DNA from 3 places in the Paenibacillus sp. XP01 genome. Region 1 is predicted to be linked to each of the others. Evidence: riboswitches for the same ligand, from Rfam matches in the RefSeq annotation. Region 1 holds a riboswitch; each other region holds the start of a gene.

Region 1 (7,988 bases):
AACATAACCCACATTTAAAAGCGAAGAAGAAACCATGTTTCTTCTCCGCCAGATGGGTACACACACTCTCGCTCGTTCGAATCTTATTTTTCGTACTGTTTCAATAAAGCGGCAAGTTCATCTTCAACCGCTTGATCTTTGCCCAGTTTTTCGAACTCCTCATCGAGCGATTTGCCTTTGGATGACATTTCATTGCTGGCTTCGGCTTGAGCTTCCATTTGCAGCATTTTTTCTTCCATGCGCTTCATGCCGGCGCTCGCCGTATCGGAACTGAACCCGTTAAGAGCCTTGTTGATTTCGGTTTGCGCCTTGGCTGCGTTGTAACGAGCAACGAGGGTTTCGCGTTTGTTTTTCATCTGTGTCAGCTGTTTGCGCATCTCATCCAGTTTGCCGCGCAGATTGTCGGCTGCCGCCTTGTTCTGGTCGTAGCTGACTTTGTATTCGGCCATTTTTTCTTCAGCGGCTTTTTTCTCTTCAAGCGCCCGCCGGGCCAGGTCTACGTTCTGGGCGCGTGCAGCGGTATGAGCTTGTTCCTCGCGTTTTTTTACGAGCGCTTCCTGTTCTTCATAAAGCTGTTTGAATTTTTTCTCGATGGCGATCTGGGCTGCAACGGCTTTCTCCGCATCCTCCAGATCCTCTTGCATGTCCCGGATATATTGGTCCGTCATTTTGATTGGATCTTCTGCCTTGTCGATAATAGCGTTAATGTTTGACATCGTTAAATCACGCAATCGTTTGAAAATGGACATTTAATTTTCCTCCTAGTCGATAATACAACCCTGTATATAATTATACATACGTCGCAATCGTCTGTCCGTTTCAATTTTCAATCAAAAATTTGTGAACCCCCGTTATAGGAATGAACGGCATCGTTCACCAAACCATTCGTATGTTCGGACGGGTTTAAATGTTCATCAAGCAGCCTTTCCGCAGTCTGCACAATTTCGTCGATTTGCATGCGCGTAATGCCATTGTAATGAATGCCCATAATGACGGTTACGGTCGTTCTGAGATGCTGCGCCGCTTTACGGGCAAGACGCTCGCACAGTTCCTGTTCCTTATGCCCCGGAATGTGCATGACCGAACCGTTAATGCGTTCCCCATCCGGATAATATGTGGCGACTGCACCGATATGCGCTTTTCCTCCTGTCACCAATAATACGCGGTCATCCCCGGTTTGAATTGCTTGAAGCTTCATCGTTTTCAAATCGAACTCATTCATCTGCGTCCACCCAACCTTCATGTTTTATGTATTTTCTGGAATTATGAGCCTCATTCGTCGCAAAGACAATGAAACACTTCACATCCCGCATAAACCATTGCGATCCCGGGAATACCAAAAAAGAACGCATTCTTGAAAGGAGGCTGCTGTCATGCGTGTTCGCCTCAACGTGGCCATTGGGATCGTCTGCATGCTGCTTTGCGTTAGTTTCTCTCCCTTACGACCTGCTGAGGCAATGGGAAATCATTCGGTTCCTGAAAGGGAGTCCAAGGAAACCATCCATTCATCGGAGGAAGAACAGCTGACTCTGGGACAGCTTCGGCGAAAATATGCAGATACTTTCAAGACCAACGGTCCGTCGACCAAACGGGTCGCTTTAACTTTTGACGATGTGCCTGATCCTCGATTCACGCCTCAAGTGTTGGATGTTTTAAAAGAACATCATGTACGGGCTACTTTTTTCATCGTAGGCAACCGTGCTGAGAAACATCCTGACCTGGTTAAACGCATCGTGAAAGAAGGGCATGTCGTCGGCAATCACAGTTACAATCACCCCCAATTCAGCAAATTGTCCATGAGCGCATTCCGCAAACAGATTTTGCGAACCGGGGAAATCATACAGAGACTGACAGGATATACTCCAAAAATGATTCGTCCTCCGTACGGGGATATTAATGAAGAGCAGCTCAAATGGGCAGCCAGGAACCACTACAGCATCGTAAACTGGAACGTGGATTCATTGGATTGGAAGGGCATCCCCAAAGAAAAGGTCAAAGAAAACATATTATCTGCCGTCAAACCCGGCTCCATTATTCTTCAACATGCCGGTGGCGGCGTCGGGGCCAATCTCAGCGGGTCGGTAGAGGCATTGCCGGAGGTGATCACGGAGCTGCAAAAAAGAGGATACAAATTGGTCACTTTAGATGAAATGCTGCAAATGCCCAAAAACAGAAAAACCGTAAAATGACCGGATGCAAAAAGGTGTTCGCTTCACTCACGCTTCGTGATTGAACGAACACCATCGTCGATTTATTTCAAAATAAAGAGTTTCACGTCCTGAAACCCGAATGAACTTACGGATTGTTTGCTTCCGGGGATGAAAATATCAATGCGGTTTCCTTTGATGGCAGAACCCGTATCACGCGCCGTAGCCACAAAAGCCTGTTTAGGCAATCCCGGATGGCTGTGTCCAGTCACCAACACTTTGGTTCCGAGCGGGATGATCTTAGGATCTACCGCGATGGTACCGAGCTCAAGGTCGTTGCCGAAATAATCAACAGATCCCCACTTCCCGTTCTCGGAAGGGTCCGCCGAATACCCTGTAGCGACAACGTTCAATGTCTTGCTGTAATCAAACGTCTTGCCCCACGCCTCTACGACTTTGTCTTCATTGTTTACGTCCAGACTGGCAGCAGTTACTGCATTGGCCTGAACTTTCGATGCTGAAGCTGCAGCGGATGCGGTGCTTGTTTTGCCCGGAATGTTGATTTTCACCCCGTCATAGATATTGTACGCGGAGATGCCCGTATTGGCCTTCATCAACGTGTCGAGAGCAATGTTGTATTTCTTGGAAAGCGTATAAAAGGTATCTCCTTCTTTGGCCACATGGACGGAATCTGCGTGAGCCGGGACAGCCTGGATCAATACGGCTGCTGCTAACATGGCTGTTGCGGTTTTGACGATGCGTTTCATCGAATTAAGTCTACCTCCCTTATTATGCCTGCGAAGTTAGTTGTCGGATTCGGATGGAGGAGACCACCCTATAGGTATAGATTTACACGTATTGCTTATGTACGCCCTAATTCACCCCAAGCAGCTGCAAGGATGCGACTGCCCCTCTACTGCATCATTACTTCCCCCGCACCTTCCGTTAAGAAAGTTTCGGCACGACTAATATATCACAATATTGTAACCATGGTGCCTAGTAATTGTTACCAATCTGCGATCGCTTCCCCTTGTAATTCAGCGTATGTCCATTGTTTCATGGGAATCCGGGGTTTCGAATGGTCGCTCGTTCCCGCATAGATGGTAACAGAAAAGTTACTTTTTCAATCCATAGCGCACCAATCCAAGCAAAAAACCATGCCTCCTTAAACAGCAGGCATGGTTTATCTTGATACTCCAATGATCGGCTAAAGCACCTTTGCCAAAAAATCGCGGGTACGTGCATGTTTGGGTGCACCGAACACTTCTGAAGGCGTTCCGTCTTCTACGATCACTCCGCCGTCCATGAACAAAATGCGATCCCCAACTTCGCGGGCAAAGCCCATCTCATGGGTTACGATGACCATGGTCATGCCGCCTTCGGCAAGTCGTTTCATGACATCCAGCACCTCGCCGACCATTTCCGGATCAAGCGCGGAGGTCGGCTCATCGAACAGCATAACGTGCGGCTGCATGGCGAGCGCCCGGGCAATGGCGATACGCTGCTTCTGTCCGCCTGACAATTGGCTTGGATAAGCATTCTTTTTGTCGTAAAGGCCCACCGTTCTCAGCAAATCCTCCGCGATCTTGTTTGCTTCCTGAACGGATTGTTTCTTCACCTTGATCGGGGCGATTGTCACGTTCTGCAGCACCGTTTTGTGCGGAAACAGATTAAAATGCTGGAAGACCATGCCCATTTTTTCACGGGTTGCGTTAATGTTGTGTTTAGGGTCGGTGATGGATACCCCTTCAAAATTGATTTCGCCTGAAGTCGGTTGCTCCAGCAGGTTCAAGCAGCGCAAAAACGTACTTTTCCCCGAGCCCGAAGGTCCGATGACCACCACGACTTCTCCTTTTCCGATCGTTACATCAATGCCTTTCAGCACTTCGTTTTTTCCGTAAGATTTATGCAGTTGTTTAACGTCGATCACTTGCACTCAACTTCCTTTCCAGTCGTCCCAACAGCTTGGACAAAATGAATGTCAGCACGAAGTATATGGCTGCGGCGATCAGGAATGGATTCAAGCCCTGATACGTAATGTTTTTGACCACGCTGGCCTGATACATGATATCGACCATACCGATCACCGAAATGATGGACGATTCCTTGATAATGGTAACGAACTCGTTACCGATCGCCGGAAGGACCGCTTTGAAGGCCTGCGGCAGGACAATAAAGCGCATCGCTGCAGCTTTGCCCATCCCCAAAGACCGAGCCGCTTCCATCTGTCCGCGGTCCACGCCTTGAATACCTGCGCGGAAGATTTCCGCCAAGTAAGCACCGCTGTTGATGGACAACGTAATAATCCCTGCCTGAAGCGGCGAGAAGTTAATGCTAAAGGTCAAAGCCAGGCCGTAATAAATGATCATCAACTGGACCAGCATCGGGGTTCCACGGATCAATTCGACGTATGCCGTACCGATCCAGCGCAGGATGGCTGCGTCATGGAGACGGAACCAACAGATGATCAGACCGATGATGACACCGAAAATGACGCCAAGCGCAGACAACAGCAAGGTATAGCCCACACCTGTTGCATAAAAGCTTTTGTATTGCCAGAACACTTCCAGAATATTCGGTGTTTTGGTTTCTTTTCCCGCCATCATTTGGCTCGCTTCGGTAACCATCTGAGGGATTTTGTTTTCGCTTTTCAGTCGGGCAAGCGTTGCGTTTACGGCGTTCAGCAGTTCCGTGTTTCCTTTGCGGATACCGATGGCGGCCTCTGCTTCTTCTTCGTCCGGCACTGCAGGCGCAAGCACGATGTTGTCATCCAGGTATCCGACGGCAACGGTGTCCTCCAGAATGGCTGCGTCGATACGATTGGTCTCCAATTGCAGCACAATATCGGAAATCTTGTCCAATGCAGTCAGCTTAGCACCGGCAATCTTCTGACCGATCTCTTCTTGAATAGAGCCTTTCTGCACGCCGATCTTCTGGTTCTCCAGCTCGGCCATCGTCGGGAACTTGTCCTTGTCCTCAGCGCGTACGACGATGACTTGCTTCGATTTGTAGTAGGTTTCCGAGAAGTCGATGCTTCTTCTGCGTTCATCGGTCGGGGTCATGCCCGAGATGACCATGTCGACGCGACCGCTCTGCAATGCGGGCAGAAGCCCGTCAAAGCCCATATCCTCTATGACAAGTTCTGCACCCATGTCGGCTGCAATCGCTTTGGCGATCGCGATATCGAAACCGACAATTTGGTCCTTGCCGTCAATCACTTTATGAAATTCGTACGGCGCGAAATCGGCACTTGTGCCGAGCACCAGCTTTTTGCCCTCTGAAATGCCCGTCGTGCCCGCGGCCATGGCCGTTGGAACAGCCATTGTCAGCATGACCACAAAGGCCATAAGCATCATGGTGTAACGACTTATTAATTTCAAACCTGTTCTCCCCTTACTTTATTCACATGCTTATTTCTCATAGGATGCCTGAGTCATTATAAAGGACAATGTATGAATATGCAATGCATTTTCATATTTACAACGCATGACAACGCCCTGAAAAAAATGGAGAAGCATGCTATAATCAAGAAATCGTTTTTATTTTTGCAGAAGGAGTACACCACCATGACACCCATCCAAACACAAATTTTAGCGGTTATTGATCAATATGCTTCCCGTTTCAAGGACATTTCATCATATATCGGGGCCAATCCGGAATTAGGAAATGAGGAATATCTCGCATCCGCACGTTTGAAGGAGGAGCTAACATATCACGGCTTTGCCGTTGAAGCTCCCGTTCTCGGTCTGGAGACGGCATTTATCGGCACGTACTCGGCAGCCAAATCCGGTCCGACCATTGCCCTGCTGTGCGAATATGATGCTTTGCCCGAGATCGGTCACGCATGCGGCCATCACTTGATCTGCATGATGAGCTTGGGTGCTGCCGTTGGGCTCAAGTCCTTATTAGATGAAGTGGGAGGAACGCTTAAAGTTTTCGGCACACCTGCGGAGGAAACGCGGGGAGCCAAAGTTCCGATGGCGGAAGCCGGCCTGTTCGATGATTGCGATGTGGCTCTTATGGCCCATCCGTTTTACGCTTACGAAAAGTCGGGAAGCTCGCTGGCCATCGATGCCGTTCAGTTTGAGTTTCACGGCAAAGCTTCGCATGCCGCAGCTACGCCTCATGAAGGCATTAATGCGCTGGATGCGGTCATTCAGACCTTTAACGGCATCAATGCATTCCGGCAACAAGTCAAAAGCAGCGTTCGGATTCACGGCATCATTAACAGCGGCGGACAAGCGGCCAATATCATTCCCGATTATGCTTCCGCCCAGTTCTATGTCCGCGCGGCGACACGCAAAGAGCTGAACGTGCTTACGCAGCGGGTCATTCAGATCGCGGAAGGAGCTGCCCTGCAAACCGGGTGCAAACTGGTGACTTCAAATTACGAAACTTCTTATGATGAAATGGTCACCAACGAGACGTTGTCCGGCGCATTCAGCGACAATTTGCTGAAGCTCGGTATTCCTGCCCGCGAAATCGTTACTGGCAATGACCACGGCTCCATGGACATCGGAAATGTATCGTTGCGTTGTCCCGCGATTCACCCCTATATTCGCGTTGTGGACGAGGTACACACGCTTCATTCCATCGAATTCCGTGATCTGGCCTTGCAGGAACGGGCTTTGGATGGCATGATTCTGGGGGCAAAAGCCATTGCCTTAACGGCCGGCGACGTGCTGACCAACCCGCAGCTGCTTCAATCCATTCGTAAGGAGTTTGAACAATCGACTCGGTAATACCATGTTATCGGCTTCGACGTGTCTGTCTGGTCATGTTATCTGTGACTGGACAGACACTTTTTTATGTATAAGGCAAAGCGCTCAGGATCGGCCAGTGGATCCCAATCCCCCTTCATGAATATTTCCTATAAAAAAAGCCACAGTATCGATATACTGAGGCCATTATAGATTGCTTTATAAAGCATCTTGTAAACTGGGTTCACCCCAGCGTAATTCGACGGTAGATATCCATATATTGTTCCGCGGAAGCATCCCAACTGTAATCCCCGCCCATCGCGTTTTTTACGATTTTCTTCCAGCTTGCTTTATCCCGATAAAACGCCTCTGCCCGACGGATCGTATGCAGCATATCATGGGCATTGAAGTGGGTGAACGAAAAACCATTCCCCTCTCCACTGTGTTCATTGTATGCCTGCACAGTGTCGTTCAGACCACCCGTTTCGCGTACGATCGGCACGCTGCCATAACGCAGCGCCAGCAATTGGCTAATTCCGCAAGGTTCAAAACGCGACGGCATCAGAAAAAGATCGCTTCCGGCATAAAAACGCCGGGACAGCCCGTCGTTAAACAAAATCTGCGCAGACATTTTAAGCGGGTGGCGGTGGGCTGCCTCGCGGAACCAGTGCTCGTAAAACTCGTCTCCCGTGCCCAAAACGGCAAATTGAAGATCATCGTAGTGCAGCAATTCATCCAAAACTCGACAGACGAGATCAAGTCCCTTTGAATCCACCAGACGCGTAACCATCACCATAAGAGGCGCATCCGGACGCACAGGCAGTCCCAGCTCCTTCTGAAGCTCTATTTTATTCTCTGTTTTTTTGGAGAGGCTTGATCTGAATTTCACCGCAATTTTCTTGTCGGTAGCCGGATTGTAGCTCATCGTATCGATGCCATTCACAATTCCGCTGAACCGATCGCCAAGCGAAGACAGCAACCCGTCCAACCCATAACCGTAATAGGCCGTCTGTACTTCCTGCGCATAAGTCGGGCTTACTGTCGTGACGTGGTCGGCATAAACGACCCCTGCTTTCAGGAAATTGACGTTACCATAATATTCTGCGCCTTCCATCGTAAAGTAACGACTATGCAGCTGAAG
Region 2 (7,988 bases), 2.7 Mb from region 1:
CACGGTGTTGTGGTTGCTGAACGTGCTGGTCATTTTCATGTCCATCTTCATCTTCTGACCCTCTTGCTCCATGTTCATGACCATGTTGAGGTCTGTTCCCGTTGGCAAATATGTTTCTTGGTTGACCATGTATTTCATGGTCATGCTGGTGATGTCCATTTGATCGATCATCGTTTGCATTTGCGGGTCTGTCCCGTTTTGCTGCAGAACCGATTTGGCCAGCTCCTTCACATTGTCCCCGGACACCGTAGCGTTGATGATATAGTTGTCGCCCTCGGCCGTAATTTTCGTGTCTTCCGTGATCGATTTGAACTGCTCCAGCTCCTGTTCCGGATTGACGCTTGCTTTCATTTGCTCGATCAGCGGCTGGGTTTGCTCTTCCGGAATGGTCACCCACTGTTCGCCCACCTGCGAATAGATGCCATCGTTAGTAAAATACTGCTTGATGGTCTGCGCTTCCTGACCGGGCATTTCCACCTTCATTTCCTGGTAAGCTGTCAATGGATCTTTGATGACGTCCATCTTGATGCTTGTCGTTAACTGCTGCTCCTGGCTCTGTTCGCCGGCTTCGACGCTAATGTTCTGCTGAATGCTTGCTTCGGAGGAAAAACTCTTTAATGTCTTCGAAGCTTCGCTCGATTTTGCAATCAATTCGTCCAACGTAGGAACCGCCGCTTCCTGTTCATTTACTGCGGCATTATTGCTCGTTGGATCGTTGTTTGCCGCTGTTTCTGATGCATCATTGCTTCCCGCCTGACCTCCGCATGCAGCCAAGCTTAGTGCCATCCATGCCCCGATAAGTACTGTCGTCCATTTCTTCAAATGATTATACCTCCAAAATGGTTGATTTCCCCAATCATTACCCTGTCTTTCCTCATTTCAAACCCATTTCACAGAAAACGATCCTTGATGTCCGGTGAAGGAAGCATGCACGTCTCATCCTTGCCGAACCAGCGGTACCGATTGCGGGCAATGACGCCATATACCGCATCACGCAGCGGCCTTGGTATGATCACGAATCCATACAGCAGCGGGTAAGGAAACTTCAGGCCTTTGGCAAGCTTCAGCGCGGCAGTAGACCGCGTGTAATACTTCCCGTCTTCAATCAGCACGAATGTATCCATGCGATCGACCGGAAGCCTTCCTTGTTCAAGCAATCTTTTGGCCACATCCGATTGAAGCGAGGCGAAATGGTACTTTCCTTTCGGGTCGCGCTTGATGATCCATTTGGTGACTCCCTGACAAAAGTGGCATACGCCGTCCACAAGCACGATGGGATGCTCCTTTCGGTTTTTCCATTCAAGTTCTGACATTCTCCTCAACCTCCTCCAGCTATTATAGAAGCTGTGCACCGCTCGCGATGCATTTAAAGGTACATGGTCTTCCGTTCATATAGAAAAAGAGCGCAGGCTTGCGCCCACGCTCGTATCTGCCCGGCAATTACTCGGCAATTGCCTTTTCTACCCACTGGTCATCCATCATTTGTTGATGGAGGTCTGCTGCATACTGGTCCATGCATTTGCAAATGAAATCTTTGCGGCATACTGGACAAGGCGTTTTCTGCAGACGGCTGATGTTGGTCAATTTCCATTCCGGAGTACGGGAATAGAACACGCGGCAATGGGTGCCGTCCACCAATTTCATCGTAAACTCGTACAATCCGTCTTTTTCGTTTTTGCTCGCGATTTGCAATGTTGCAATGCTCGGTCTATAAGACATGGAGATCACCTGTCAATTCAAATTTGTTCCTGCATTAGCTTTCTCAGTACTCAAACATATTAAAGAAATTTTAGCTTAATGTCAACTCGCCTGCCATGCCGCATTGCCGGGATCTCCATATCAGAAACGCGGGCGCACCGGATCTCTTCACGGGAAGCCTCATTAACCCCCGAACAAAATATCCAGAATCGTCCCGACCTGGCCTTGCTTTTTGCCTTTCAACACGCTTGGGTCAAACACCTCGACATAACCGCAGGAAGAACAAGAGACGAACAAATAATGGTTGTGCTGGATATCGAACACTTTGCTGAGTCCTGCTCCCGACATGGACACTTCCTTGATGTCGCAATCCGTCCCCCGACATTTCGAACATACGAACCGGCGCTCAATCATTTCTTCAATACTCATCAAGCGTTCCCCCTCTTCTTTTCTGGACGTCGGATCAGACAGGTTTGGGTTTATGTAAAAGAGTACGATATGCATCATGCCATTTCCTGCTATGAAATGCTTATTGTTGAAAAACAGGACCCTGCCGGATTGCGGCAGAGCCCCCGATTCGGATCCGATGTCAAAGTTCGCCCAGCGTTATACCACGTTCAACACAACGTCGATATTGCCCCGGGTCGCCTTGGAATACGGACAAAATTCATGCGCTTTGCGAGCCAGCTCCTCCGCTTGGCTGCGTTCGATTCCTTCCATATTGACGTCGAGGCGGACCGCCAGCTTGAAACCGTCGTCTTCCGGGTCTTTGCCGATCGAAACGTTGCTGGTGACGACGACGTCCCCAAGCTTCACTCCCGCCTTACGGGCCACATTGGCCAATGCACTCTCGTAACAAGCTCCGTAACCCGCTGCAAACAACTGCTCCGGATTCGTGCCTTCACCGCCTGATCCGCCCAGTTCCTTAGGCATGGCGAGCTCATGTTTGAGCACTCCGTCCGAAGAAGCTACCGAACCCGTGCGTCCGCCTTTAACTGTTGCCGTTGCCGTATATAAAGCCTGCATCGATGATCTCTCCTTTAATATGGTTAGTATTATCGCTTATGTTCCAATTAAACCGCTGAGTCGTTTTGAAACGTTATTCACCGCTATTTCGGTTCTGACAGCATCGAATGGGTTAACCTATCGTCTGAAACACCGCCCCCTTCTTTGCAAGCCGCCAACTATTCCTATCCATTCTTTTTTGTTTGGCGCCACTTCAGAAAAATTGTCCTTTTACATAAAAGTTGCACTAGACAAAAATATTTGAGGGTGTACAATGTAAACAACGACATATCTTTTCGGACATAAGCTTCTCGTCATTCCAAACCTTCATTTCATCGAAACTATAGATAATCGTTATTAAATCCATTAAAAGTCAGGTGATGATTCCATGAGCAAAAGAAATCCATTCCACACCTCCTCAGCCGAACAGCTTGCAGCAGCAGGCGCGATGCCTTCCCTCGGGGAAGCCCATAGTTCCATGAGAGTGCCCAAAAACGCGGCCTGGTGGAAAAAATTCCTCGCCTTCGTCGGCCCGGGTTACATGGTTGCCGTCGGATATATGGACCCCGGCAACTGGGCGACCGACATATCGGGAGGCTCGCAATTCGGGTATACGCTCCTGTCGGTAATCCTCATTTCGAATCTGATGGCGGTTGTGCTGCAAGCACTCGCAGGCAAACTCGGCATCGTTACCGGACGCGACCTTGCCCAGGCTTGCCGCGAACGGTTCAGCATGCCTGTAGTCATCATGCTGTGGTTGTTATGCGAACTCGCGATCGCTGCAACCGATCTCGCCGAGGTGATCGGGTCGGCCATCGCCCTGAAACTGTTGTTTAACATTCCAATGCTGTATGGCGTCATCATTACCGTAGTGGACGTGCTGCTGGTCCTGCTTTTGCAAAACAAAGGTTTTCGGGCCCTTGAAACGCTCGTCATCGTGCTGATGGCCACCATTGCCCTCTGTTTCGGCATCGATCTGTTTCTCGCCAAACCGGACATGGGCGGAGTGCTGCACGGCTTTGTACCCAGCGCGGAAATTTTGCAAAACCCAGCCATGTTATACATCGCGATCGGCATCATCGGGGCTACCGTTATGCCCCATAACCTGTATCTGCATTCGTCCATCGTACAGACCCGCCAGATCGAGCAGACATCCCGTGGCAAAAGAGAAGCGATCCGTTACTCCACCATGGATTCCACGATCGCTTTGACGCTGGCCCTGTTCATCAATGCCGCCATTTTGATCGTGTCGGCGGCCGTTTTCCACAGTGCAGGCATGACGCAGGTCGCCGAAATCGCCGATGCCTATCACCTGCTGACGCCGCTGCTGGGCACAACGATCGCAAGCGTTCTGTTCGGCGTTGCCCTGCTTGCTTCCGGCCAGAATTCCACGCTGACAGGAACCCTGTCCGGACAGATCGTCATGGAAGGTTTCCTGAACATCCGGATTCCCGCCTGGCTGCGCAGGCTGGTTACACGGCTTATTGCCATCATCCCGGCCGTCATCGTTACCGCCATTGCCGGCGAACACGGTACCGAGGAACTGCTCATTCTGAGCCAGGTCATTTTGTCTTTGCAGCTGCCGTTTGCCGTCATCCCGCTGGTCATGTTTACGAGCGATAAAAAAAGCATGGGCGAGTTTGCCAACAAACCATGGCTGAAAATAGCATCCTGGTTTATTGCTGGTATCATCGTCGTCCTGAACGTGTACCTCATTATCCAGACTTTCGCACTCCTCTAAAAAAATAAGGCTGATCGTCGCAAGCACCGGAGTGCCTGCACGATCAGCCTTTTCTTCGATGAAACGGAGGATGAACACAGCATTATAATGTAACTATTAATGAAACCTAATCCTCGCCAGGCAAAAACAGCGGCAGCAGCTGCTCCAGCGATTCAACCGTCCAGTCCGGCTGCTCGTCCGCCGAGCGTTCAGGCTGAAACCTTCCGTAACCTTGCAATATGCGTACAGTGCGCATGCCCAGTTTGCTTGCCGGAACGATGTCGTTATCGATTCGGTCCCCAATCATAACAGCCTCATCAGGCTCGCATTCCGCCTGCTTCAACGCTACCGCGTATAATCCGGGATCCGGTTTGGATACGCCCTCTTCTGCCGAGCATGCCAGGACGTCCACGTATTTGCGCAAGCCATACCTTTCAAGCCGCTCTTCCGTGCCCAGGCTTTGATTGGCAATGATGCCGATCCGATAACGGCCGGATAACGCATGCAGCACACGCTCCGCAGCAGCAAAAGGATGCTCAAGCTCCTTCCGGAACTTCAGTTTTTCCTGAATCCGTGCCCGGTGCTCCTCATGATCGATCAAGGTACGAATAGCTACCCGCATCGGCCACTGCTCGTACTTGCTGTAACATTCGACAAAGATCTCGCGCACCTTTTCGATGTTCACATGATACCCGAGCATTCGGGCTTCCCGCACAAACTGGCCGATGATGTCGTCCACCGGCTCCCACTCATCCACCAACGTATCCCCAACATCAAAAAACAACCATTTGATACCACCAATATCCGGCACGTTACTCCTCCTTGCTCACCTTGAACGCATCCTCCCAATCATCAACGCGAGCCTCATCCGGCGAATCTTTTACCCTTCAAAAGGTCGCTGTTTTCAGGCCCGTCTTCCAACATTAAAAAAAGAAGACCCGTATCCAGAAAGAGTCTTCTTGGTTTTTCACACATATAATTAAGCTAATTATAACAGCCGCCTAACATCGGATCAATCACCAACAGCCCGCCCTTATCCGTTGAGCAGAAATCCGACCTCTCCATTCATCGAATACACGATCCGATCGGCACCCATACCGCGATAAATGCCTTTGGGATGGCTCTGTTCCGTAATGACGCACAACGTCTTGGATGTCCACGATCTGCAGATTTGCAGATAACGGCAGGTGAGATTAAGGCTGTTCTCAAAAATAAAAACATTGCCCACATTTCCCTGCGGCAGAAACCACTTTTGCGCCGATGCCGTATTCATGCGAATGACGTTCTCTACGCCGATCCGCCGCAATTTGCGTTCTTCGCCCGCACTGTTCGTCAGCACGGCAAAAGGTACCTTTTTGTACATCAACAGCTTCACAAATTTGCGCCCTGCTTCATTCGGGGCCGTGACCAAAACCATCTCGTTATCCATTATTCGTTCCTCCCTCTGACGTGAAAAGACAACAAAAAAGAAGCGTGGGGGACCAAGGCCGCCCGAACGCTTCTTCAATCCATGACAAATAACATTCGCCATGAATAACGTACGGCTTGTTGCCTCTCCCTTTAACGCTTACGAGGTTAGCTGACGGATTCGGGCGCGAGAGTCGCCCTATTTCCGGCATAGCCGGAAAATTCACCCCATAGATGCATCGCATCCGATTGGTTCCCCCGTTTTCCATTCCGACCGGAACGGAAACTCAGCGATTAAAAACATCGTTCATGTTATCGATATGAATCATACACCCCTGACAAGTCGGTGTAAAGTCGGTGCAGCTCTCCGAAAAGGCAGATTTATGGCACTTTGCTTTAATGAGATCGCTTACATATATACTAATCTCCACCTTTCTCGTTTAAACTATCTAATTCTCGCTCTGGTAGAAATTCCACATGATAACGGAAAGGAAGAAACAAGACACTGGCATCCCAAATGATTCCAATTATAATTTTGCATTAATTAATTGCATCAAATATAATAGAGATATAAAAAGATCACCGCATCGATACTACTCATTTGGAGGCGAATATTATGTCCATCTACGATTACAAAGTGAACACGCTTCGTGGCCAGGAAGTCGAAATGTCCCAATACCGCAACAAGGTCCTGCTGATCGTCAACACTGCGAGCAAATGCGGCCTAACCCCGCAATACGAAGGCTTGCAAAAGCTGTATGACAAGTTCCAGAACAGCGATTTCGAAGTATTGGGGTTTCCAAGCAACCAGTTCGCTCAGGAAAAGGGCTCTTCCGACGACATCGCCGAATTTTGCCAGATGAACTATGGCGTCAGCTTCCCGATGTTCGAGAAGATCGACGTGAACGGCAGCAGCGCCCACCCTCTTTTTCAGCATTTGACCAAAGAAGCGCCAGGCCTGCTAGGATCGAAGGCCATCAAATGGAATTTCACTAAATTTCTGGTCGACCGGGACGGCCGCGTGCTCAAACGTTATGCTCCCCAAACGACGCCTGATCAGATTGAAGCCGATATTGCGGAGCTGCTGCATCAATAACAACATTTCAACAGAGATGGATTGATGTCACGATGCATTCATTTTTCATAAGGTCATCCCCTTGAAGAACCGTGTTGCAGCCCGGAAAGGCTTTTCGAAAAATCGGTGATGCAGCACGGCTTTTTTATGCCTTTTTGCAGAAAACAAAAAAAAGAAGCATTCCGATGATCGGAATGCTTCTTTTGTTCTACTTCATTATAATGCGGTCGAGAGGACTCGAACCTCCACGGGCGTACGCCCACTACCCCCTCAAGATAGCGTGTCTGCCATTCCACCACGACCGCATGTCGTATTAGCGGCAACAAAAATGATTATACAGGGTTTCAAAGGAAAAGTAAAGCTATTTTTAACATTAAATTTTGGTGCCGAATGTATCGTCATTTTCCAACATCATATTGCATAAGATGGTATCTGATTTGAACATTTCGCCATCATTTTATTTTCGGTTCTGAAGCAATTCCGAACAATTACATAACATAATATTAACACGGTAAGGATAATAAAATAACATATTTTATTTCACAAATCAAAAATACAGCTTACCATTGACAAAACGCAGACATTTGTGTAAATATATATATCATATAATTCGGATTTTTACCGATATAAGTGATTTAAAACCTGCAACAAAGTCATATTATATTACACAAAACGAACATAGGAGGCGAAAATGGTGAACCGAGGAAATAAGCTGCTCGATTATGTCAAACTGCTTGATTCCTCTATCCAGGTCGGAGGCTTCACCCATTTCTTCGGCATGGATACGCACATCCAGGATGGGAACATTCGCAATGCCGCTGATCTCGAATCGTTCATGCGTTGTCAGATGCATCCCAGCATCACCCGCCTTGAAGGGATGGCCATCAAAGGCATCTATAGTGCCGCCGACCAAAACGACACCTGGCGGCTGGCACTAATCGACAAACTCGTACATGTACAGCGCACCCCTGCCAACCAACGAGAGCAAGCGAGCTCCATGGGCAAAAGGCTGATCAAACTCGCACACGCCCTCCATCCATGGATTGATTTTTCTCCGCTTGAAGACACTTTAGCCAAATACGA
Region 3 (7,988 bases), 2.0 Mb from region 1:
ACCGGCCCGATGTTCATGATCGATGCTCCTTGGAATTCATCGTCCGAACCCCGCACGATTCCAACAGGCCGGTCCCCATGATACAGCATCAGCATCCCGCCCTCAAGGTAATCCTCCTCCGCAACCATTTTGGTTACCATGTCCGGTGTTACCGGTGTTTCATTTCCTTTCAGCTTGGCGAAACCCGCGTTTCGGATCTCTGCCCATGCCTCTTCATCCAATCCCGTACGGAAAGCTTCCAATCGATATCCGTCAGGTACCTCGAAAGCCGGCTTTTCGAGCTGATGATGTACCAGAATAAAGGCATATCGCTCCAGCTTGAAATCCAGCTTTTTCAACGTTTCCATAAATTCGTGATGTACGGTTGGCACAAAAACAAACAGGTAATCCAGCCCTTTCCCATGCTGTATAATCGACTTCAACAATCGGCCGTGTAGAGTGAGATCACTCACTTCGGCGTGAAAAATGCGGAACCGCCCACGCCGCCCTTTGCGGTGATAAGCATCTTTAATGAGCGAAACTGCGCCAACCACTTCCTCCGCCGAATCCAGGGCAATATAGGTCGGATTGTCTTCATGGATGGCAAAGTCGCGCAAGTCCTCTTCGTATAAAAACGAATCATCCACTTCATTACGGTGCTTCCTGCAATATGCTAAAAAGCTCCCCAGAGTTTCCTGGCTCAAAGCTTCAATTCTATGATTGGTCATATGCGCTTCCCCGCCTCTACTTATATTATGAAAAAACTCCAGAGTTTCTCTGGAGTTTTGCTTATGATTTGTGGATGCGGTCGAGAGGACTCGAACCTGCAACAAAGACTAAGATACCGTGTATTAATTACGGGGTCAACCTATTTTTATTGAACAACAAACTCCAAATTGAAGTTACAGGAAGTCAAAGGTTACATTCCCATGAATGAAGAGATCGGACTGTACGAAAAATAAAGACCGTTATTCGGATAAGAATAACCATTCAAAAAGGTGGTGAAATGGCATGCAATGGACGCGACTCCTAAATAATCGGGGAATCCTAATGTCGTTATTGGCTGTAGGAGTTGGATTGGCTACCTATGGGGTTACACGGCGGCTAAGATAAAACAGCATTGACTGGCGTCCAATGATGTCGCCTGTTCGAAAAATGTTCTAGGTACAGCAGCAATAAACACAAAACAACCACCGGTATAAAAATATACCGGTGGTCTCATGATCAATGCATGAAATCTGCAAAGATCCCTACAAAATCTGCGGATACCTTGAACGAATTCATCAAAGAGTTTGTTTATCAACACGGTCACCAATAATGAAAGAGGGCATTTGAAACGCCTTCTCTTTTCACCTATTGCTTTTCTGGGCATTCTTTGTTACGAGATTAAGCAAATAAGCTTTTAAGTCGACCATTCGCAAGTGTTCCGGCTTTTGGTCTGTTCCGCTGATAATCAAGGGAACAAGCGATTCCATTTTGCGAATGGAACCATGACCGCCTCCGCCCTTATGCGCAGGTGAACTGCCTCCTGTCAATTCATATCCCGGTTTTGCCGTGACAACCAAAAATTCGCCTTGGTGTGAACGGAGCGCGCTTGACAAACGTTTCAGAACATCGGGATATTGATCGTAATTCAATGAATGTGTGGCCGTGTTTATGCTTAAATCCAGCACCTCTTGATCCTGTTCGACCGTCCATGATTGGTTGTATGGATCAGTTAGATTGCCGCCTGCTTTAAATTTGATCTGTTTGCCTGTTGCCCCCTGAATGGCGTATATCCATTCCTGGTCTTTCCAGGAAACGAAATCGATGCGCGGATCGCTCTTCAATACATTTGCCGTGTCTCTCAGGGATCGATCCGCTTTCAATGAATATACATAGGCCATCGTTTCATTGACGGCGAGCACGATATCCGTATCTTCCGATACGGCTTCACCCGGACGCAAAATGGTGGCGTCTCCGAGCAAAGAAGGCAAATCAATGACCGGATTTTGCTTGGCAGGCAAAATCTGTGTCATTCCGCTGTCGCCTGCAATGACAAAAACGGCCTCTTTCAAGGCTTTCTCCGGAGAACCGAATGTTTCCAATACAGATTGAAGCTGCTGATCCAACTTTTTGACTCCACGAAGTCCAGTGGGACCTTTTTTATGTAACTCCCGGTCCAAGTCCGGCAAATAAACAAACAAAAAATCCGGCAATGTATTGGAGTGAATCAAATATTTTACGGCTTCAATAGCGAAGTCATTATGGATGCCCAACCGATTCGTTACACCGTCCGGCAAGTTTTTTATCCCCTGAAACGGATTAGACAACGAACCCAGGGACAACAGGTCCGGCCCTTTCACATGAATCTCTTTCGGTAAAGAAGCAGGACCTTGAATCCAATCGGGTATCGACAACTTATGATCGGACGCCCCCCTGTAAATCAGGCCGTTGATCGAACCAGACTTAAACCCTTGCCGGGCTAAGTCCTCATAGATCGTAGGCAAATTCTTGCTCAAATGACTCCCGTTCAAATGGATCAGCGCATCAGCAAGTACCCGATTCACTCCGAGCCTGAGCACTTCCATCGGTCCGGTTCCATAGTTGATCATTCTCTTGGTTTCCGCAGAGTACCACGTCAGACCCGGCACACGGTGAATGTCCGGATACGCACCGGTAAGCAATGAGCTGTCGATCGTGACGGACATCGTGGGAAAGGAACTGACCAGGTTTTTATAATATTGTCCGTGTTCGATCAGAAATTTTAATGTCGGAAGCTCCTGCTTGCCGATTCCTTGGTCAATCGCCTGAACCATCAAAGAGTCTACCATCAGGAAAATGACTTTCTTCGCATTTTCTCCACTGGCGGAATTTATTCGCATCAAATCCTGTTCTTTGGGTTTCGAGTTCTGGCATCCGATCAGCATGATCGATATAAGGATCACAGGCCACATTCGAATCCCTTTTTTCTTCATAACGGTTCACCCCTTTATGTACATTGTGTCTTGAAATCTAGGGGGTATCCGAGGTTATTTTTTCCATTATGAACATAATCAAGATGACAATTACATCCGTTCCGTGAAAAGTATGGCTGGATTCAGGACAAATACAGCGTCTCGCGGCAAATCTTTCCCGCCGCACTGGACGAAATGATGGCTAATGGCACCCCGGTACAGCGTGACCGCGTTACACAGGCGTTCCTAAAGATGAAAAAAGCTCCTGAATCTCCAAATAAGGAAATTCAAGAGCTTTCTTATGGTTGTATTGATGCGGTCGAGAGGACTCGAACCTCCACGGGGGGTTAGCCCACACGGACCTGAACCGTGCGCGTCTGCCAATTCCGCCACGACCGCATATGTGGTATATCTCCGGAAATATCACGGCGACAAGGAAGAATATATCATAGAAACCGAAACTCTGTCAACACATTAACAGCCATGATGAACAGCAAAATGACGCAAAAGGAAATGGATGCTGTAGTCAGGCGACAAACTATTTATTTGTCCATTCCATTAGCTGTTGAAACGGTGGTTACTTTTTTGTAACCGAAAAACGACAGCTTTTTCGCAATTTGAGCATAAAAAATGAGAATTCCGTTAACATGGCGGTGCAGATAACCGTTTCAGAACGATTTGACAATTTCGTATTTATGCAATATCATTTCAAATGGTTACAAAATATTCATTATTCATGTGCCGAGTTTCATTAGTGAAAACGGGGGAACCATACCGGGTGAATTATTCCGATACATAGGAAATATAGGGAACCTTCTACCGAACCCTTAGCTAACTCCGTAGGCATCGAAGGGAGAACATAACATTTTGAAAAAGCTTATCCTGTCCTTATTCGGCGCAGCCGTTTTATTTACTTCCGGTGCAACAGCAACCGAAGCAAGCAGCATCAATACCGTAGTCAACAGCATGACTGGCATTCCGTACAAGTGGGGCGGCACAACAATGGCCGGCTTCGATTGTTCCGGATTTATGAGATACCTGTTCAACAAATACAGCATCGAACTGCCGCGTACCTCGCAGGCACAAGCCAAGGCTGGCACCGCTGTTTCCAAAGCCAACCTTCGCACAGGCGACCTTGTATTTTTCAACACCACTGGAAAAGGCATCTCTCATACAGGCGTGTATATCGGTGGAGGCAATTTCGCTCATGCTTCAAGCAGCAAAGGCGTCAGCATCACCAAATTGTCCAATCCTTATTTCAGCGACCGCTACGTCACTGCACGCCGCGTAACCGGCGAATTCATGTATAACAAAATGCTTGGAAAAATTTAAACGATACCGCACTTGTTCATCCAGATCACTTGAGAAACATTGTACTCTAACCAAGAATGCCAAAAAAACCAGACAGGGCTCGAGCCTTGTCTGGTTTTTTTGGTGCAAATATGGGCTTATCGGATTAATGCAGCGCCTTCTGAACCCTAAGAGCCCCCTGAGACAGGGCGTGTCCGCCTCCAACGGCTCCGGCGACGGCAACGGCCTCTAGGATTTCCTGATCGGATGCTCCCTTGGCACGGGCCTCCTGCACGTGGTAGAGCGTGCACACTTCATTATTGGCAAACAATCCAATGCCCAGCGCGATTAATTGTTTCGTTTTGGCGTCGATTGCGCCTGGCTGAAAACACTCCCCCGTAAATTCGTGATAAGACTTGACCACACCGGGAAGCAAACTCTCCAATTCGCCAATCTGATCCTTGTACGCATGGACTTTATCGTTCATCAGTGTCATGTTGCAATCATCCCCTCACAGATAGGTTCCAGTCACTCACCGACCTTATCCTGTCTCCCGGAGCAGACAACTATGCCCAAACGTCCATGGTAAATCCAGTTAACCTCAGGAATAATCCTGATGGCAGACCGCTACTCCTTCAGCTGGCTTCGACGGGGTTCGCTGAAACGTTGGAAGCTGTAACGGCGATCCAGCTTGACCACTCGCCGATTTTGACGGCGAATGAGCACCTGCTCATCGTCCCACGCAACGACAATGCCTTTCACGTCGTTGGATTCCAACTCGTCGCGCACTACCCTCACTTTTTCTCCCGACAAGCGGAGCGCATTCAATTCTTCATCGCTAATCATGATTCATGGCCTCGACTTTCTATAAAATGATGGTCTGTATCTGTGCTAAACGGCAACGTGCTACAAAAAGAGACCTAAATGAAATTCATTTAGGTCTCGCGTGACTGCTGCCGTGTCATTCCTAAGTGGTTCCCTACTGAAAATTATCGCTGAGCGTGCTCTTTGCTGTCGTTCTTCTCAAACCAGAAATCAAGCACCTTGGCGGACATCACGCGTGATTCCAGGTACTCCACTTGATGCGGCGTAAATTGTTCTTTCCAAGAGAAGGACAACTCTTCGCACAAGCCCACGATCGTCAGCAGCTCTGACCAGGCAACGTAGCGTTTGTACCAGAAAAACTGCGGATGTTCAATCATATAGGGATAAAGGTCATCAAATTCCGTATGTTTACAATCCAGGGCACGTTCAAAATGAACTTTTGATTCAGCCAGCTTATCCATAAAAAACTGTTCTGTTGCCGGTTGGTTTCCCATGGTGTTGCCTCCTCTCCCTAACATAACCCCATTATAAAACAAATGCACGGTCATGCAAAGGTATAGTTAAGAAAAAATGAGTCTTTCCTTCGAATGGTCAACATTCCGAATCGTCAAACTGCACGGTACCGTTCTCCAGGGAACGGATCCGAACCAACGCTTCCACCGGAACGCCCAACTCGCGAATGGTGCGTGCGCCGGCCTGAAAGCATTTTTCCACCACGACTCCGAATCCGACCAGCTCAGCCCCCGAACGCTCTATAATTTTGATGATGCCGCGCGCGGCATCCCCATTGGCAATGATGTCGTCAATGAACAGGATTCGATCATTTTCCCGGATGAACTCGCGGGATACCATTATATCGGTTACGATTCCTTTGGTAAAGGAAGGTACGCGCTCACAGTAGGCGTCTGGGTCAGCCAAAAGCGTTTTTTTGCGCCTTGCGAATACGAGCGGCACGCCAAGTTCGTGCGCTGTGGCAAAAGCGACCGGAATGCCCGACGATTCAACCGTAATGATCCGGGTTACCCCGCTTTCGCGGAAACGTGCTGCAAATTCGCGTCCCATTTCCATCGTCAATTCCGTATCGATCTGATGGTTGAGCAGGGCGTCCAGCTTCAGAACCTGGTCCGAAATAACCACGCCTTCTTCCAAAATCCGTTGTTTCAATACTTCCATGTTTTGACCTCCCAGCCTATCCTATGAGGTAAAAGTATCATACATCCTGCCCATAGTTCAAGCGAAATCGCCCCAGTCTTCATGACGAAGGAAAAAGTTGTCGACTCTACGCGCTTGTCATGACTTTTTCGGGTCAAGCATACCTTGTACCATGGCACCCGCATGTCCAAACTAATTTGGTGCCTGAGAGGGGAAACGCATGAAACAGGCTTTCCGGGTACTGCAGATCGCATTCACATACATCGGAACGGTTGTCGGCGCCGGCTTCGCGACAGGACAGGAAATATTGCAGTTTTTCACCCAGTATGGCAAATGGGCCACCATCACCATCGGTTTATCCACCATACTGTTTGTCTGGCTGGGCACCAAAATGATGCTGATTGCCCACGATACCGAATCCCGCTCCTATGAGGATCTCAACAAGCATTTGTTCGGGCAGCAGGCAGGCAAATGGATTACCTGGGTTACCCTCCTGGTCCTCATTGGCGTCAACAGCGTGATGCTTGCTGGCGCAGGCTCGGTATTCGTGGAGCATCTGGGGATGCATTACCAAACCGGACTACTCATTACGCTGGTCGGTACATACCTTTTGCTTGGACGAGGCATACAAGCGATTCTGCAGATGAACAGCATCGTGGTGCCCATGATGCTTCTGTTGTCGTTGCTCATGATTGTCAGCACCATTCATCATCCAGCCGCCACGCGGTTCATTACGCTGACGACGGATGCTAATCCGGTTAGGGTCTGGCTATCCCCCTTGCTGTATTCGTCATTTAACCTTGCCCTGGCTCAGGCGGTGCTCGTGCCGTTAGGCAGTCAGATCCGTGATCGTAACGTACTGAAGTGGGGCGGCATTGTAGGGGGCGTTGGCGTCGGTTTCATGCTGATGGCAGCACATTTTGCGATGTCGGCCTATATGCCTGGAATTACTCAATTCGAGATTCCGATGGGCAGCATTGCCTTTCAATTGGGATGGGTTGTGCAATCCATCTACGTGTCTCTGATTTTTATGGAAATCTTCAGCACGTTCGTTGCCGATATCTATGGCATGACGCTCCAGCTTAAACAGCATGTCCAGGTTCCGCCCAAACTGCTTATCCTGACGATCATGTTGCTGTGTTACCTGCTCAGCCAACTGGGGTTCAGTTCATTGCTTTCCGTTCTGTACCCGATCTTCGGCTGCCTCGCCCTGGTCTGGGCAACCAAATTGATCATGAACCATTGGGGAAGCTTTCGCAAAACCGGCAAGAATCAATAAAAGCAAAGGAGCGAAATAAACGGGCAGCAGACCCGGCATTTCGCTCCTTTGCTCATTGGCGGCTTTCAGTCGGCGGATCGCCTCCCGCTTTCGATTCAATCTTCTATGCCGGAAGTCCGGCGATCCAATTGCAAATATAGCTTTTTCAGCTTATTGACGGATTGGCCCAAGGAGTACTCTGCCTTTGCCTTGGCACAGGCTGACCGGGCAAGCTCATACCGATAAGCAGGATCAAGCATGACTTTCTCCAATGCCTCGGCAAGCGCAAGCGGGTCTTCGGCAGGCACAAGCAGGCCATTGCTCCCATCCTCAATCTGCTCGGGAATCCCGCCCACGTCGGTGCCCACAAGCGCAAGACAGCTGAGCGCCGCTTCGGCGAACACAGATCCGAACGCCTCTGCACGCGATGGGAGTACGAAAATATCGAAAAACGGCATGAATTCCTCCGGATGCAGCGTGTACCCGTAAAATATGGTCTCATTGTAAATGCCGAGCCGCTGCGCCAGTTCTTCCAGATCGGGCCGGAT

The links. A riboswitch is a leader RNA that binds a small molecule or an ion and turns the genes downstream of it on or off. The one in region 1 is predicted to bind cyclic di-AMP.
Region 2: it holds a riboswitch for cyclic di-AMP, as region 1 does, so the genes downstream of both, SNR34_RS06845 (hypothetical protein) here and SNR34_RS18710 (3D domain-containing protein) in region 1, are expected to answer to the same signal.
Region 3: it holds a riboswitch for cyclic di-AMP, as region 1 does, so the genes downstream of both, SNR34_RS10075 (C40 family peptidase) here and SNR34_RS18710 (3D domain-containing protein) in region 1, are expected to answer to the same signal.

Annotation. Positions count from the first base shown of each region.
Region 1 is NZ_CP139481.1:4,164,512-4,172,499, forward strand. It holds gene SNR34_RS18695 (PspA/IM30 family protein) at 84-749, opposite strand; gene lpdD (prenylated flavin chaperone LpdD) at 827-1,243, opposite strand; gene SNR34_RS18705 (polysaccharide deacetylase family protein) at 1,374-2,189, shown strand; gene SNR34_RS18710 (3D domain-containing protein) at 2,252-2,914, opposite strand; cyclic di-AMP (ydaO/yuaA leader) riboswitch at 2,924-3,119, opposite strand; gene SNR34_RS18715 (amino acid ABC transporter ATP-binding protein) at 3,355-4,077, opposite strand; gene SNR34_RS18720 (ABC transporter substrate-binding protein/permease) at 4,064-5,479, opposite strand; gene SNR34_RS18725 (M20 family metallopeptidase) at 5,714-6,889, shown strand; gene glgA (glycogen synthase GlgA) at 7,092-7,988, opposite strand, start outside.
Region 2 is NZ_CP139481.1:1,510,080-1,518,067, reverse strand. It holds gene SNR34_RS06880 (DUF6612 family protein) at 1-822, opposite strand, end outside; gene SNR34_RS06875 (thiol-disulfide oxidoreductase DCC family protein) at 891-1,313, opposite strand; gene SNR34_RS06870 (hypothetical protein) at 1,441-1,719, opposite strand; gene SNR34_RS06865 (zinc ribbon domain-containing protein) at 1,882-2,127, opposite strand; gene SNR34_RS06860 (organic hydroperoxide resistance protein) at 2,305-2,724, opposite strand; gene SNR34_RS06855 (Nramp family divalent metal transporter) at 3,152-4,444, shown strand; gene SNR34_RS06850 (HAD family hydrolase) at 4,551-5,234, opposite strand; gene SNR34_RS06845 (hypothetical protein) at 5,457-5,852, opposite strand; cyclic di-AMP (ydaO/yuaA leader) riboswitch at 5,973-6,133, opposite strand; gene SNR34_RS06840 (glutathione peroxidase) at 6,447-6,926, shown strand; tRNA gene SNR34_RS06835 (tRNA-Leu) at 7,128-7,210, opposite strand; gene SNR34_RS06830 (urease accessory protein UreF) at 7,600-7,988, shown strand, end outside.
Region 3 is NZ_CP139481.1:2,156,303-2,164,290, reverse strand. It holds gene SNR34_RS10090 (GNAT family N-acetyltransferase) at 1-626, opposite strand, end outside; gene SNR34_RS10085 (alkaline phosphatase family protein) at 1,329-2,936, opposite strand; tRNA gene SNR34_RS10080 (tRNA-Leu) at 3,230-3,314, opposite strand; cyclic di-AMP (ydaO/yuaA leader) riboswitch at 3,645-3,776, shown strand; gene SNR34_RS10075 (C40 family peptidase) at 3,783-4,247, shown strand; gene SNR34_RS10070 (carboxymuconolactone decarboxylase family protein) at 4,372-4,701, opposite strand; gene SNR34_RS10065 (hypothetical protein) at 4,833-5,051, opposite strand; gene SNR34_RS10060 (hypothetical protein) at 5,195-5,524, opposite strand; gene SNR34_RS10055 (xanthine phosphoribosyltransferase) at 5,622-6,203, opposite strand; gene SNR34_RS10050 (YkvI family membrane protein) at 6,403-7,461, shown strand; gene SNR34_RS10045 (glycosyltransferase family 4 protein) at 7,557-7,988, opposite strand, start outside.